2 regions of the Citrobacter sp. KH_055_1 genome follow, and region 2 is predicted to be linked to the other one. Evidence: riboswitches for the same ligand, from Rfam matches in the RefSeq annotation. Region 2 holds a riboswitch; the other holds the start of a gene.

Region 1 (7,386 bases), 2.0 Mb from region 2:
TTAACGTTATCGCGCTGTAATCGCCGATAATCTCACGAACGCTTACGATAGCGATGAAGGCCAGAGCCTGAGCAGATAAGTGATAGTGAATAAAAAACCCGCGAAAGCGGGTTTTTTCGTTTTTACATCCGGATTCACTACATCTGTGACGCACGTCCGAGAAAACTATCCCAGTCTTTCCACACGGGCTGTAAACCCTGCGCACTGAGTGCTGCGGCAACATCTTCAGGGCGCCGATCATCATGCGGAGAAAACTGTTCCAGCTCCGGGTGATTGTCGGCATAGCCGCCGGGCTGCGTCTTTGAGAAGGCGCTGACGTTATTGATTGCTAGCGGAATGACGTGGTCGCGAAACCACGGTGATTCACGCGTGGAGAGCGACAGCTCGATGTCCGGCGCCAACAAGCGAAACGCACAAATGGTTTGTACCAGTTGACGCTCATCCATAATCGATGCCGGTTCAATACCTCCGGTACATGGGCGCAGGCGTGGGAACGAGATTGAATAACGGCTTTGCCAGTAATGTTGCTGCATCCATAGCAAATGCTCGGCTACCATATAGCAATCAACCCGCCAACTGTCAGACAAGCCAATCAGTGCCCCAAGGCCAATTTTGTCGATACCGGCGTGACCAAGTCGGTCCGGCGTTTCCAGCCGCCAAAAGAAGTCCTGCTTTTTTCCCTTCAGATGGTGCCGGGCATAAGTCGCCTCATGGTAGCTCTCCTGATACACCATCACACCGTCCAGACCGAGTATCTTTAGCTCAGCATATTCAGCAACTGACAGCGGTTGTACCTCCATCTGTAGCGAAGAAAACTGACGACGGATGGCGGGTAAATGGCGGCGAAAATAGTCCATGCCGACTTTCGCCTGATGCTCGCCGGTGACCAGCAACAGATGCTCAAAACCCAGCTCGCGGATCGCCGCACACTCCCGTTGAATCTCTGATTCATCCAAAGTTTTACGCTTGATGCGGTTGCTCATGGAGAAGCCGCAGTAAGAGCAGTCGTTGGCGCACAGATTCGAAAGATACAGCGGTACGTAAAAGCTGACGGTATTACCAAAGCGTTGGCGGGTCAGCTTTTGCGCTCGCTGCGCCAGCGGCTCCAGATAATCAGCGGCGGCTGGCGAGAGCAGCGCCATCAGGTCATCACGACTCAGCTGTGCAGTGTTAAGTGCGCGCTCGACATCGGCGGCGGTTTTGCCGTTAATGCGCAGATGGATATCATCCCACTCCAGCTGTCGCCAGCGATCGCTGAAGGTTTTCATGCTGAGACCTCCAGAAATCCGGTCAATGGGCTGGTGGCGCAAGCATTGGTACTTCGGCTCCCCGGAACGGCCTGACGTGCCAGAAGGCCCGCTTCAACCGCCAGCCGGAACGCCGTCGCCATCATTACCGGGTCGTCCGCTACGGCAATCGCCGTGTTGACCAACACCGCGTCGGCCCCCATTTCCAACGCCTGCGTGGCATGGCTGGGCACACCGATCCCGGCATCAACCACCACTGGGACGGTGGCCTGCTGAATAATGATCTCCAGCATGGCGCGGGTTTCCAGGCCCTGATTTGAGCCAATGGGCGCACCGAGCGGCATGACCGCCGCACAGCCCACTTCTTCCAGCCGCTTGCACAGCACCGGGTCCGCGCCGCAGTAGGGCAGCACCACGAAACCCTGCTTCACCAGCGCCTCGGCGGCTTTCAGCGTTTCGATAGGATCTGGTAACAGCCATCGAGCGTCAGGATGTATTTCTAATTTCAGCCAGTGCGTCCCCAGCGCTTCGCGCGCCAACTGCGCGGCAAAAATAGCTTCATCCGCCGTTTTCGCCCCTGAGGTATTCGGCAGCAGCGTTACCCCTGCCTCGACCAGTGGCACCAAAATGGCATCGTTGTGCTGGCGTAAATCCACGCGCTTCATTGCCAATGTCACCAGTTGGCTACCGGAGGCGCGAATGGCGTCGACCATCAGTTGCGATGAGGCAAATTTCCCCGTGCCGGTGAACAGATGTGAATCAAACGTTTTGTCGGCAATACGTAGCATATCAACCCCCTGCAATAACCTGAAAAAGCAGGATCTGGTCGCCTTCCTGCACGATTTGCTGTTCCCACTGCTCGCGCGGCAGGATCTGCTGATTCAGCGCCAGCGCTATCCCCGGCTTGAGCTGATTAAGCTCTGCCAGCAGCGCGCTGATATTTTGCCCCTCGGCACACTGTACTGGCTCATCATTGAATTGGATCTGCATGTTGCCCTCCGCATACCGGACAACCGCGGGCGCGGCGTAACGCCAGGCTACGCCACTGGCTGGTTTTACCATCGAACAGGCGTAATTCACCGCTTAGGGTTTCAATACCGCTGAGAAGTTTGATGGCTTCCAGCGCCTGCAGGGTACCCATGATGCCAACGACCGGACCGACAATGCCTGCGGTACGGCAGTTGCGTTCGGGCTCGATGTCATCCGGCCACAGACAGCGGTAGCAGCCCTGTTCCCACGGCGGCGTCAGCACCATCAATTGGCCTCCAAAGCCAACAGCGCTGGCAGTGATAAGTTGTGTATTCAGGGCGACGCAGGCGGTATTGATCGCCTGACGCGTCGCCATATTGTCGGTGCAGTCGAGCACCACGTCAGCGCGCGCCACCGCGTGCCTGAGCGCATCGCCTTTCAGGCGCTGCTGTAGCGCGACCAGTTCGATATCCGGGTTGAGCCGTGTCAGTCTCTGTTGGGCCATCTGGGATTTTGACCGGGCGATATCATCAGTCGTGAACAGGATCTGGCGCTGAAGATTACTCAGATGCACGTCGTCGTCGTCCACTAGCGTCAATGTGCCTACTCCCGCACCCGCCAGATACAGCGCGGCAGGGGAGCCTAATCCGCCCAAGCCAACAATCAGCACGTGGCTGTTGAGCAGTGTCTGCTGGCCCTCTATCGCAATATCACCGAGTAAAATCTGGCGGCTATAGCGCATAAAATCGCGATCATTCATCGCCTGCTCCTGCAATTGAAAGCAGCTGTGACGTGGCACCTCGCCAGTCAGCGGCCTGCGTGATGGCGCTGACTACCGCAATGCTGCCCACCCCGGTCGCCAGCACAGCCGGTGCCCGCTCAAGGCTGATACCGCCAATGGCGACAGTAGGGTAGTCAGCCAGTCGTTCGATATGCGTGGCGAGTTGTACCAATCCCTGTGGGGCAGATGGCATCGGCTTGGTTTGTGTCGGGAAGACGTGACCCAGTGCGATGTAAGAAGGGCGCGCGGCCAGCGCCACGTCAATCTCCATATCATCGTGGGTGGATACCCCAAGACGTAACCTTGCGGCCTGAATCGCCTTTAGGTCGGTGGTTTCAAGATCTTCCTGGCCCAGATGTACCCCGTAAGCATGGTGTTTAATCGCCAGTCGCCAGTAGTCATTGATAAACAGACGGGCATCGTAGCGACGCCCCAGTTCAATAGCGGCAATCACGTCGGCTTCGACCTCTTCGTCGCGTTTATCTTTGATTCGCAGCTGGATAGTACGTACGCCTGCATCAAGCAGGCGTTCAATCCACGCAATGCTGTCGACCACCGGGTACAGCCCGAGGCGGAAAGGTACCGTTGGGAATTCAGGCTGATACATCAGGCTTCCTCCTTTTTCAGGTAGATTTCACCGCCTTTGGCGCGGAAGTTCTCCGACATACCCGCCATCCCCACTTCGATGGTTTGTGCGGCAGCGTAGTCGCGCACTTCCTGGCTGATTTTCATCGAGCAGAATTTCGGCCCGCACATTGAGCAGAAGTGAGCGACTTTGCCGGACTCCTGTGGCAGGGTTTCATCGTGGTAGGCGCGGGCGGTGAACGGGTCGAGCGCCAGATTAAACTGGTCTTCCCAGCGGAATTCGAAGCGCGCTTTTGACATGGCGTTATCGCGGATCTGCGCACCCGGATGCCCTTTAGCTAAATCGGCGGCATGCGCGGCAATCTTGTAGGTAATCAACCCCTGCTTCACGTCTTCTTTGTTCGGCAGGCCGAGGTGCTCTTTTGGCGTGACGTAGCACAGCATCGCGCAGCCAAACCAGCCAATCATTGCCGCACCAATACCGGAGGTGAAGTGGTCATAGCCCGGCGCAATATCGGTCGTTAATGGCCCTAAAGTGTAGAACGGCGCTTCATGGCAGTGTTCCAGCTCTTCGGTCATGTTGCGCTTAATCATCTGCATCGGTACGTGGCCAGGGCCTTCAATCATCACCTGCACGTCATATTCCCAGGCAATTTTGGTCAGCTCGCCCAGCGTATGCAGCTCAGAGAACTGCGCTTCGTCGTTGGCATCTTGAATGGAACCCGGACGCAGGCCGTCGCCCAATGACAGGGAAACGTCATAGGCGGCACAGATTTCACAGATTTCGCGGAAGTGCTCGAACAGGAAGTTTTCTTTGTGATGGGAGAGGCACCATTTCGCCATGATGGAACCGCCGCGCGAGACAATTCCGGTCAGGCGTTTAGCGGTCATCGGCACATAGCGCAGCAGCACACCCGCGTGGATAGTGAAATAGTCGACACCCTGTTCGGCCTGCTCCAGCAGCGTATCGCGGAACGCTTCCCAGGTGAGATCTTCGGCGATCCCGTTGACCTTCTCCAGTGCCTGGTAGATCGGTACGGTGCCGATCGGCACCGGGCTGTTTCGCAGGATCCATTCGCGGGTTTCGTGAATATAGCGACCGGTGGACAGGTCCATCACCGTATCCGCCCCCCAGCGCGTGGACCACACCAGCTTTTCCACTTCTTCTTCGATGGAGGAAGTGACCGCTGAGTTACCGATGTTGGCATTGACCTTCACCAGGAAATTACGTCCGATGATCATCGGCTCTGATTCCGGGTGGTTGATGTTGGCGGGGATGATGGCGCGCCCGGCAGCGACTTCATCACGCACGAATTCCGCCGTGATATTTTCCGGCAGGCTGGCGCCAAAGCTCATGCCTGGATGCTGGTGGCGCAGCACTTCACTGCGAATGCGCTCGCGGCCCATATTTTCGCGGATAGCGATAAACTCCATCTCCGGAGTGACGATGCCCTGGCGCGCGTAGTGCAACTGGGTCACGCAGCGGCCGGTTTTGGCGCGCTTAGGCGTCAGCAAGCCGTTGAAACGCAGCTCGTCCAGGCCATCATCGGCCAGGCGCTCTTTGGTGTAGGCGGAGCTACGGTCGTCCAGCTCTTCGCTGTCATTACGTGCGGATATCCACGGCTGGCGCAGTTTTGCCAGACCCTGCTGGACGTTAATCGCCACATCAGGATCGCCATACGGGCCAGAGGTGTCATATACCGGCACGGCTTCGTTCTCTTCGTACTGCGGGGTATCTTTACTGCCGCCAATGAGCGTCGGGCTGAGCTGGATTTCACGCATAGGAATACGGATATCTGGCTGTGAACCAGCAATATAGATGCGTTTTGAGTTAGGAAAGGCGGTCCCTTCCAGGGTGTCGATAAAGTGTTGGGCCTGGGCGCGCTGTTCGCGGCGGGATGGTTTAGTAGTGGCAGACATAGCTCATTCCAAAAAGTAAGGATATGGCTTGTCAGACGACGGATGAAGCAAGAGGGAAGATCGCCCATGGGCGATACAACTGTAGATTTACTCTTGTTCCCTTCGCAGGTATTAGCCTGATCAGGTTCCGCGGATCCCGAATTAACGGTCTCAGCCTTTTCCACTCATGCTGATGTGGAAAATAAGCACTCCGACAAGATAATTCCCCCTCTGGCGAGGAGGAATGGTTGTAAACTACCTGTTACTCGCGCAAATCTCAAGCAGGGCGTTTGATCATTGCGCTGTCGTGTACCGCATCAAGCACCAGCATAATCAACTTATCTTCCAGCATAAACCGGGCCTCCAGCGCCTCGCCGATATCCGACAATGCCTGTTGAAATTCAAGGAAATTATCGTGGTCAATGGCGTTTTCCAGACTGGAATCATAGTCGTCCATAATCTGTTGTGTATTGGCTTCCAGAAGAGGCCAAATTTTTGTGGCTTTTAAAAGCTGCCCGTTCCCTTCCAATTTATGCAGAATACGTTCATAAATACTGAAGTGTCCGGTGGAGAGGTAGTCGACCAGGCTCTGACAAAAATCATCCAGCGCTTTTTCATTGAGCCGCATGTACGATTCTTTGCCAGGCTTAATGCCAACCAGATTGTAGTAAGCCACGAGCAGGTGCTTACGTACATGTAGCCAGCGATCAACCAGTTTATTACTTCCTCCGACGTGTTCCGTCAGGCTTTCCAGCTGGTTTAGCATGATTGACTCCGCAAGGTGGTGTTGAAAAACGGCTCACCGATAAATGTAAAAATAATGTAAACAACATGCCTGTGAAGCAAAGGTTGCGCAAGAGATATGGATCGTATTATTGAAAAATTAGACAGCGGCTGGTGGATCGTCAGTCATGAACAAAAATTGTGGTTGCCTCACGGAGAGCTGCCACATGGTGACGCGGCTGGTTTTGATCTGCTGGGTCAGCGCGGGTTGCCGATAGGCGAGTGGGAAGGTGAAACCGTCTGGCTGGTGCAGCAGCAGCGTCGCCACGATATGGGCTCAGTGCGCCAGATCCTCGATCAGGATGTGGGACTGTTTCAACTGGTCGGACGCGGCGTACAGTTGGCTGAGTTTTTCCGTTCGCATAAATTCTGCGGTTATTGTGGCCATCCGATGCACCCAAGCAAAACCGAATGGGCAATGCTGTGTAGCCACTGCCGTGAACGTTATTATCCGCAAATTGCCCCCTGCATTATTGTCGCCATCCGTCGTGAAGACTCCCTGCTGCTGGCTCAGCATGTTCGCCACCGCAACGGCGTGCATACCGTGCTGGCCGGTTTTGTTGAAGTGGGGGAGACGTTAGAACAAGCGGTAGCGCGAGAAGTGATGGAAGAAAGCGGCATTAAGGTGAAAAACCTGCGCTACGTTACCTCCCAGCCCTGGCCGTTTCCGCAGTCTTTGATGACCGCGTTTATGGCGGAATATGATAGCGGGGAGATCGTCATCGACCCGAAAGAACTGCTGGAAGCGAACTGGTATCGCTACGATGACTTACCGCTACTTCCCCCGCCGGGTACCGTCGCACGTCGACTGATCGAAGATACTGTGGCGATGTGTCGGGTTGAGTACGAGTAAAGAACGAGTAATGATACACTGACGGCCTGACGCTAAAAGGAAGATAAAAATGACCGAACTGAAGAACGATCGTTACCTGCGTGCGCTGCTGCGCCAGCCCGTTGATGTTACTCCGGTATGGATGATGCGCCAGGCGGGCCGCTATTTGCCGGAGTACAAAGCCACTCGTGCGCAAGCGGGCGATTTCATGGCGCTGTGCAAAAACGCCGAGCTGGCCTGCGAAGTGACGCTACAACCGCTGCGCAGGTATAAACTTGATGCGGCGATCC
Region 2 (7,386 bases):
TTGCTTGGTCTTATTACTGCAGCGATCCGCTATGGCTTTTTCGTCTACGGCGGCGCGGAAGAATATTTCACCTACGCACTGCTGTTTCTCGGCATTCTGCTGCACGGCGTCAGTTACGATTTCTACTATGTTACGGCCTATATCTACGTGGATAAAAAAGCGCCTGTGCATATGCGTACCGCCGCACAGGGGTTGATCACCCTCTGCTGTCAGGGATTCGGTAGTCTGCTGGGCTATCGCCTGGGCGGGGTGATGATGGAAAAAATGTTTGCGTATAAAGAACCGGTTAACGGTCTCACCTTTAACTGGGCGGGCATGTGGGGATTTGGCGCAGTCATGATTGCCGTCATTGCCGTACTGTTTATGATTTTCTTTCGCGAGTCTGACAAAGAAATCACCGCAATTAACGTGAACGACCGCGATCTGGCATTGAAAAAAGGGGAAGTAAAATGAAAGCAGAGCGTATTCTCGGTGCTCTTTATGGGCAAGCGTTAGGGGATGCGATGGGCATGCCGTCAGAGCTATGGCCCAGAACCCGCGTGAAAGCACACTTTGGCTGGATCGACCGCTTTTTGCCCGGCCCCGCGGAAAATAACGCCGCCTGCTATTTTAACCAGGCGGAGTTCACTGATGACACAGCCATGGCGCTGTGCCTGGCAGATGCTCTGCTGGAATGCGACGGGAAAATTGTCCCCGACGTCATTGGCCGAAATATCCTGGCCTGGGCGGAAGATTTCGATGCCTTCAATAAAAACGTGCTGGGCCCCACCTCGAAGATTGCCCTTAAGGCCATCCGCGACGGAAAACCCGTTACTGAGCTGGAAAACAACGGTGTCACCAACGGTGCGGCCATGCGCGTTTCACCGTTAGGCTGCCTGCTACCCGCACACGATCTTGATGCCTTCATTGATGATGTGGCGCTGGCGTCCAGCCCGACGCATAAATCGGATCTGGCGGTGGCCGGGGCCGTGGTTATCGCGTGGGCAGTGTCGCGCGCGATCGACGGCGAACAATGGTGCGATATTGTCGATGCGCTTCCCGCCATTGCCCACCACGCCCAGCAAAAACGGATCACCACCTTTAGCGCATCGCTCGCGGCGCGCCTCGAACTGGCACTAAAAATCGTCCGCGATGCTAACGGTATCGAGTCTGCCAGTGAGCAGCTGTATCAGGTGGTGGGAGCTGGCACTAGCACCATTGAATCCGTGCCCTGCGCTATCGCCATGGTGGAACTGGCACACACCGACCCTAAGCGCTGCGCTATTTTGTGTGCGAATCTTGGCGGTGACACCGACACCATCGGTGCCATGGCGACGGCAATTTGCGGCGCACTGCACGGCGTCGGCGCGATTGCCCCTGTGTTGAAACAGGAACTGGATGCGGTCAATCAGTTGGACTTTACCCGCTACGCCAGCGGATTAATGCGCCTGCGTGAGCAACGGGAGGCGCGATGAGCACCACGCGTTTGCAGGCACTTATCCCGCAATTGCACACCCAGCGCCCGGTGACGGTAGTCGGTGCAGCGGTGATCGATGTGATTGCCGATGCGTATGCCCTGCCCTGGCGCGGTTGTGACATCGAGCTTAAACAACAAGGCGTTAATGTTGGCGGCTGTGCGCTCAACATCGCCGTCGCGCTTAAGCGTTTAGGTATCGACGCCAGCAATGCCTTGCCGCTAGGTCAAGGCGTGTGGGCAGATATCATCCGCAACCGGATGGCAAAAGAGGGTTTACACAGTCTGATTGACCATGCCGAAGGTGATAATGGCTGGTGTCTGGCGCTAGTTGAGCCAGACGGTGAACGCACCTTTATGTCCTTCAGCGGCGTCGAAAATCAGTGGAACGCCGACTGGCTTGCGCAGTTGACGATCCCGCGCCACAGCCTGGTGTATCTTTCCGGCTATCAGCTGGCTTCGCCGTGCGGCGAGCTGCTGGTGCAGTGGCTGGAGAGTCTGGATGAGGTGACGCCATTTATCGATTTTGGGCCACGCATCGGCGACATCTCCGATACCTTAATGGCGCGAATACTGGCCTGTCACCCGCTGGTGTCACTGAATCGGCAGGAAGCAGACATTGCCGCAGAACGGTTCAGGTTAAGCGTGGATGTCGAGGGTTTTGGCGCTGAGTGGGTGAAGCGCTTTGCCACGCCGGTAGTAGTTCGCCACGATAAAGACGGCGCATGGTATTTTAGTGAAACGACATCCGGCTGCGTGCCTGCATTTCCAACGACTGTGGTTGACACCATTGGCGCTGGCGACAGTCACGCAGGCGGCATGCTGGCCGGGTTGGCATCTGGCTGGTCGCTGTCCGATGCCGTGTTGCTTGGCAACGCGGTGGGATCGTGGGTGGTCGGGCATCGCGGCGGCGATTGCGCCCCCTCGCGCGGCGCGTTACTCCTCGCACACAAAGACGTATAGGTCGCTGCGGCAGTAACTGATGCTGTATTCAATGGGCCGGTGCTGCTGGTCAAGCGCGACCTGCTTAATCACCAACACCGGCACTTTGCTGTCCATCTGAATGTGCGACTGGAACTCCGCATCCGGCATGCGGGCGCTGACGCGGGATCGCGTGCGCTGCGGGAAAATATGCTGGCTGCGAAAATAGTCGTACAGCGAGACGCCGATGGCATCCACATCATGAATAAGATGCGCAGGGACCCAGGACTCTTCAATGGATACGGCGTCTTCATCCACATAGCGAATACGCTTAAGCAGAAAAACGTCACTGCCGGCGGTAATCGCCAGCTGCTGCGCCACCTCTTCCGGACACGGCACCACGCGTTTATTGACCCACAGCGTATCTGGTTTTTTTCCGCGTAACACCACCTGCTGAGAAAAGCCGCGCGCTTCTTTTAGCGAATACTCAAAGATATTGTTGATCTGCGTTCCGTAACCACGGGCGCGGGTCACTACCCCTTCTTCCTCCAGCGCCTGCATCGCTTTACGCACCGTAATGCGCGAAACGCCGGTCAGCTGGCTGAGATCGCGCTCACCAGGCAGAATATTGCCATGCTCGAGGATGCCGCTGCGGACAGCGTTCTTCACCGTTTGGGCGAATTTAAGATACAGCGGCGTGTTATCCGCCGCCGAAATGCGTTCATTCAGTTGCGCGATAAGCTGGGTATGCGCTTGTTCCATTTATCTTTTTCCTGACCGCTGAATCTTCAGCCAGTATACGCATTTATCCCTGTTACCACCACGCGTGGAAATGGTGTACCGGACCTATCCCCTCGCCCACTTCCAGGGAATCTGCCTGGGCCAGTGCCGCCGAGAGCCATATTTTGGCCTCCTGCACCGTATCGGCCCAGTTTGCATGACGCGGGCGTAGCGCAGCCAGCGCTGCCGACAGCGTACAACCGGTGCCATGGGTGTTTTTGGTCTTCACTCTTGGCGCGGTAAAGCGCTGCTCGCCCTCGCGAGTAAACAGCCAGTCAGGGCTTTGCGCGTCATCCAGATGACCGCCCTTCATCAGCACCGCCTCGCAGCCCAATGCCCGCAGAGCACGCCCCTGCGCCAGCATTTCCTGCTCCGTTTGGGCATGGCTTGTTTCGAGCAATGCGGCGGCCTCCGGCAGATTCGGGGTAATGATCGACACCTGCGGCAGCAGGCGAGTACGCAGTGTTTCTACCGCAGAGGAGGACAGCAGCGGATCGCCGCTTTTCGCCAACATCACTGTATCAAGCACCACATTTCGTACCTGAAAGCGGCGTAAACGCTCGGCGACCGCTTCCACAATATCCGTTTCTGCCAGCATACCGATTTTGGTGGTATCTATGCGTACATCGCTGAACACGGAGTCCAGTTGCGCGGCAACAAAATCAGGTTCGATCCGATAAACCGACTGCACACCGCGCGTATTTTGCGCCACCAGAGCCGTGATGACCGAGCAGCCATAGGCCCCGAGCGCAGAGAATGTTTTTAAATCCGCCTGAATACCTGCACCACCGCTGGGATCGGTTCCGGCAATTGTTAATGCGTTAATCCGTTTCATGCCAGCTCCTGCGCGTTCAGGTTATATAAAGCATCAAGGAATACAGGAATAAAGCTTCCTGGCCCTGTCGAGTGCTCAGTGGCGAATTCACCGGCCTGTTTCATCCAGCTACAGGCAGACGCGACGTTACTCAGCCGATCCCCCTGCAACGCACAGCTGGCAGCCACCACCGCCGACAGCGCACATCCGGTGCCAACGACACGCGTCATCAATGGATCGCCACCGCGAATACTCACGGTACGCTGGCCATCGGTAACGTAATCCACCTCCCCGGTTACCACTACGATGGAGGCGACCCGGCATGCCAGCGCCTGTGCCGCCGGCAGCGCAGCGGCTGCTGTGTCGGTGGTATCTACACCGCGCCCACCTCCGCGCATTCCCGCTAGCGCGAGTATTTCAGAGGCGTTACCGCGAATGGCAGCAGGCTGGAGCGAGAGCAAATCCAGGCAAAAACGACGGCGAAACTCCAGTGCCCCAACGGCAACGGGATCGAGCGTCCAGGGCGTATTCGCCCGCTGCGCCTGCTCGACCGCCGCACGCATAGCAATGGCGCGGCTCTCGGTCAGCGTACCGACATTAATCAGTACTGCATGGGCAACAGCCGCAAACTGGCTGGCTTCTTCGGGTTCAATCACCATCGCAGGTGACGCGCCCAATGCCAGAAGCGTATTGGCGGTAAAATTCTGCACGACCTCATTGGTCATACAATGCGTGAGCGGAGAAAGGGTTCTAAATTGCTGTAAGGCGTGGGCCGCGAGTGCGCGGCTGTGCAGGTCAGGCTGCATGGTTCAGCTCCTGCCCGCGTGAAAGAAGGGACACGAGCAGTGTCAGACTTCCCTACGCTGGCATTATCCAGATCAGGTGGTACGGGTATTTCTCAGCCTTCACAAGGAAGGGCACCCCGAGTCATTGTTACTTGTAAAACAATAAGTTATACATAAAGTATGTATCAAGATAGTGTAACCGGGTGTATAGAGCAGGTGCAAGGAGTTTCAATCAATTTCACAATTCATGCGCTCAATTTCTCTCCGATGAAGAAGAGACAATTAATATAGCTGCAATAAATAAAAGTCTGATAACGAAATTAGCTAATAAAATGAAGGTGACAATATTTAAATTTTTATTTTTCCATAATTACATTTTAACAACTCAGCCAATAGATTTTTAAAATAATTAAAAATGGGTTGAAAAGATTTGTTAACTCATTTTGAAGCCATCCCCCTTTATAACGACACTCATTCCTCTTTTCGGACAAGCCAATCGTTAGCTTTCTATTTAATTTAGGTGGGTAAATCACCTATTCAAAGATAACTTATCTACATGTAAACATTAAATAAAAAATACACACCCTAAAGCCATAGCCCCGGATGCTTTTTTGTGATCTCTGTTGTCATCTAAATCCTTGGCCTATCAGATAGTTATTTCACTTCACTAAAAAAGATTATGATTTAAAGATTAATCTGTATTGATTTATACCGATAACCGCGGTTAGGCTTTATATCAATCAAACACATTGATGTTTCATATGGATAAAAAGGTTTTTGTCTATACCTCTTAAGGTTAACATTAACATGACAAAAGGAGTGATTGTTTCCGCAATCGTTTCTTTATGCCTTGTAGCTCCAGGTGTATTTATCAGGTGATGTATAACATCGTCATTTCAAAAATGGCGGGTTAGTGTAATAATAATTAATTATAGGCTTGGAAATGAAGTATAATAAAATAATGATGATAGCTATCGTAGCAGGCGCTTTTTCACTTTCCGGTTGTAATCTGGAAAAACAATATCTTGATGATTGTGAAGCTAACGGCATTGATCGTACCGCGTGCTTTGAGCAATATCATGCTGATAATCGCGCCAACGCCGATCGTTATCAGACTTACACGGAGAATAGCCGTAAACTGGACGCGAAAAAACATTCTCATCATAACTAAGGTTTATCATGAAAACTAAATTAGCCCTGATTGCTCTTGTATGCTCTTTCGCCATTATGCCTGCCCATGCAATTAATGCACACTATCGCGCTCAATTAGAGCGTTCTGGTTGCACACAAGTTAGTGATGGTGATGGGACTTGTGATATTCACAAAACCAAAGCGCAAAATGCGAAGGCTAAATCAGGCTCTAACGCATTTACTGCTGATGCCGATCACGTACTAAATCAACCAATTTCTACCAGTGCTGAATATCTCCTTGCTAAAGGATGGAAACCTAATAACGGTTTATGGAAGAAACAAGGTTATGTACTCTCTCTTAAAGTTGAAGCCGATACAGTCGTAAAAGCCCAACTTTCCAAGGGGTAAACAATCATAAGGCGACTTCGGTCGCCTTTATTGATTGAAGATAGTAAAGATGCTGACATCTTGCGATGTCGTCCTGTGACTGCATCACAACAAACTGATGTAAATTGCAGAGCAGCAGCGGTATTGCTAAATTGCGGTTCAACGTTGCCGCCTGCTCGTACTTCATTTACACTTTTTACGAAATAACTGGAGTTCTCACAAAATAGTGCTTGTCAGATATCCTGTAAGCCCGGAATGATACACGACCGTTGTTGACGACCCGAATGAGTAGAGAGGATGGGTATGAAGAATAAAATGTTGCTGGGTGCACTGCTGCTCGTAACCAGCACCGTCTGGGCAGCGCCTGCCGCCATCGCAGCCCCTAAAGGCATCGATAAATATGAGCTGAGCGGCTTTATTGCTGACTTTACCCATTTCAAACCCGGTGACAAGGTTCCGCCCCTGTACCTCACCGAAGAATACACCATTAAGCAGTGGAACCTGCGTAACCTACCCGCACCGACGGCAGGCACCCACTGGACCTACATGGGTGGCGCGTATGTGCTGGTCAATGATGCCGATGGCAAGATCATCAAAGCCTACGACGGCGAGATTTTTTATCACCGTTAAAAAGCAAACCTCCCTCTTGCAAGAGGGAGGATAATATTATTACACTTTAATAAATTTTATTGGTCGGTATTTAATCATAGTTAATTCTGACATAAGCTGTTGCATTCAATTTTCCAGTTCGTATTTTCGCAACATCATAAACATAATACTTTGCAGTTACAGGAATTGTATACTGCTGCAGTAACTGCTCACCTTTTTTTATCTTTTTGATGATGGTCACATCAGGACTGTTCGATATAGAATTACCTGTTCGCAATAAGTGAATCCTGTTAGCAGTACCACTGCTTAACTCAAAACCGACACCATTATCCATCTTATCCTTTAAGATAAAATCACTGCCATCTAAAAGATCGTCACTGGACAAATAAACGGAAATACCACGCGTTGAATTATTTCCAATAGCATTATCACAATGAAGTGCTATTTGTGTACTTCCAGATAAGCTATTTACTGTTCCAACAGAGCGTAATTCAGCCCTTTGGACA

What was found. A riboswitch is a leader RNA that binds a small molecule or an ion and turns the genes downstream of it on or off. The one in region 2 is predicted to bind thiamine pyrophosphate.
Region 1: another riboswitch for thiamine pyrophosphate. It lies ahead of thiC (phosphomethylpyrimidine synthase ThiC); the one in region 2 lies ahead of thiM (hydroxyethylthiazole kinase).

What each region holds. Positions count from the first base shown of each region.
Region 1 covers NZ_CM174473.1:4,477,510-4,484,895, reverse strand. Annotated here, with positions in the region: gene cspE (transcription antiterminator/RNA stability regulator CspE) at 1-20, shown strand, start outside; gene thiH (2-iminoacetate synthase ThiH) at 138-1,268, opposite strand; gene thiG (thiazole synthase) at 1,265-2,035, opposite strand; gene thiS (sulfur carrier protein ThiS) at 2,037-2,237, opposite strand; gene AC3ITF_RS21045 (HesA/MoeB/ThiF family protein) at 2,218-2,976, opposite strand; gene thiE (thiamine phosphate synthase) at 2,969-3,604, opposite strand; gene thiC (phosphomethylpyrimidine synthase ThiC) at 3,604-5,502, opposite strand; TPP riboswitch at 5,583-5,705, opposite strand; gene rsd (sigma D regulator) at 5,759-6,247, opposite strand; gene nudC (NAD(+) diphosphatase) at 6,344-7,117, shown strand; gene hemE (uroporphyrinogen decarboxylase) at 7,167-7,386, shown strand, end outside.
Region 2 covers NZ_CM174473.1:1,721,641-1,729,026, reverse strand. Annotated here, with positions in the region: gene AC3ITF_RS08005 (nucleoside permease) at 1-453, shown strand, start outside; gene AC3ITF_RS08000 (ADP-ribosylglycohydrolase family protein) at 450-1,454, shown strand; gene AC3ITF_RS07995 (PfkB family carbohydrate kinase) at 1,451-2,416, shown strand; gene AC3ITF_RS07990 (GntR family transcriptional regulator) at 2,390-3,136, opposite strand; gene thiD (bifunctional hydroxymethylpyrimidine kinase/phosphomethylpyrimidine kinase) at 3,189-3,989, opposite strand; gene thiM (hydroxyethylthiazole kinase) at 3,986-4,774, opposite strand; TPP riboswitch at 4,807-4,903, opposite strand; gene AC3ITF_RS07975 (hypothetical protein) at 5,715-5,924, shown strand; partial or broken gene AC3ITF_RS07970 (hypothetical protein) at 5,933-6,103, shown strand; gene AC3ITF_RS07965 (RcnB family protein) at 6,569-6,901, shown strand; gene AC3ITF_RS07960 (fimbrial protein) at 6,972-7,386, opposite strand, start outside.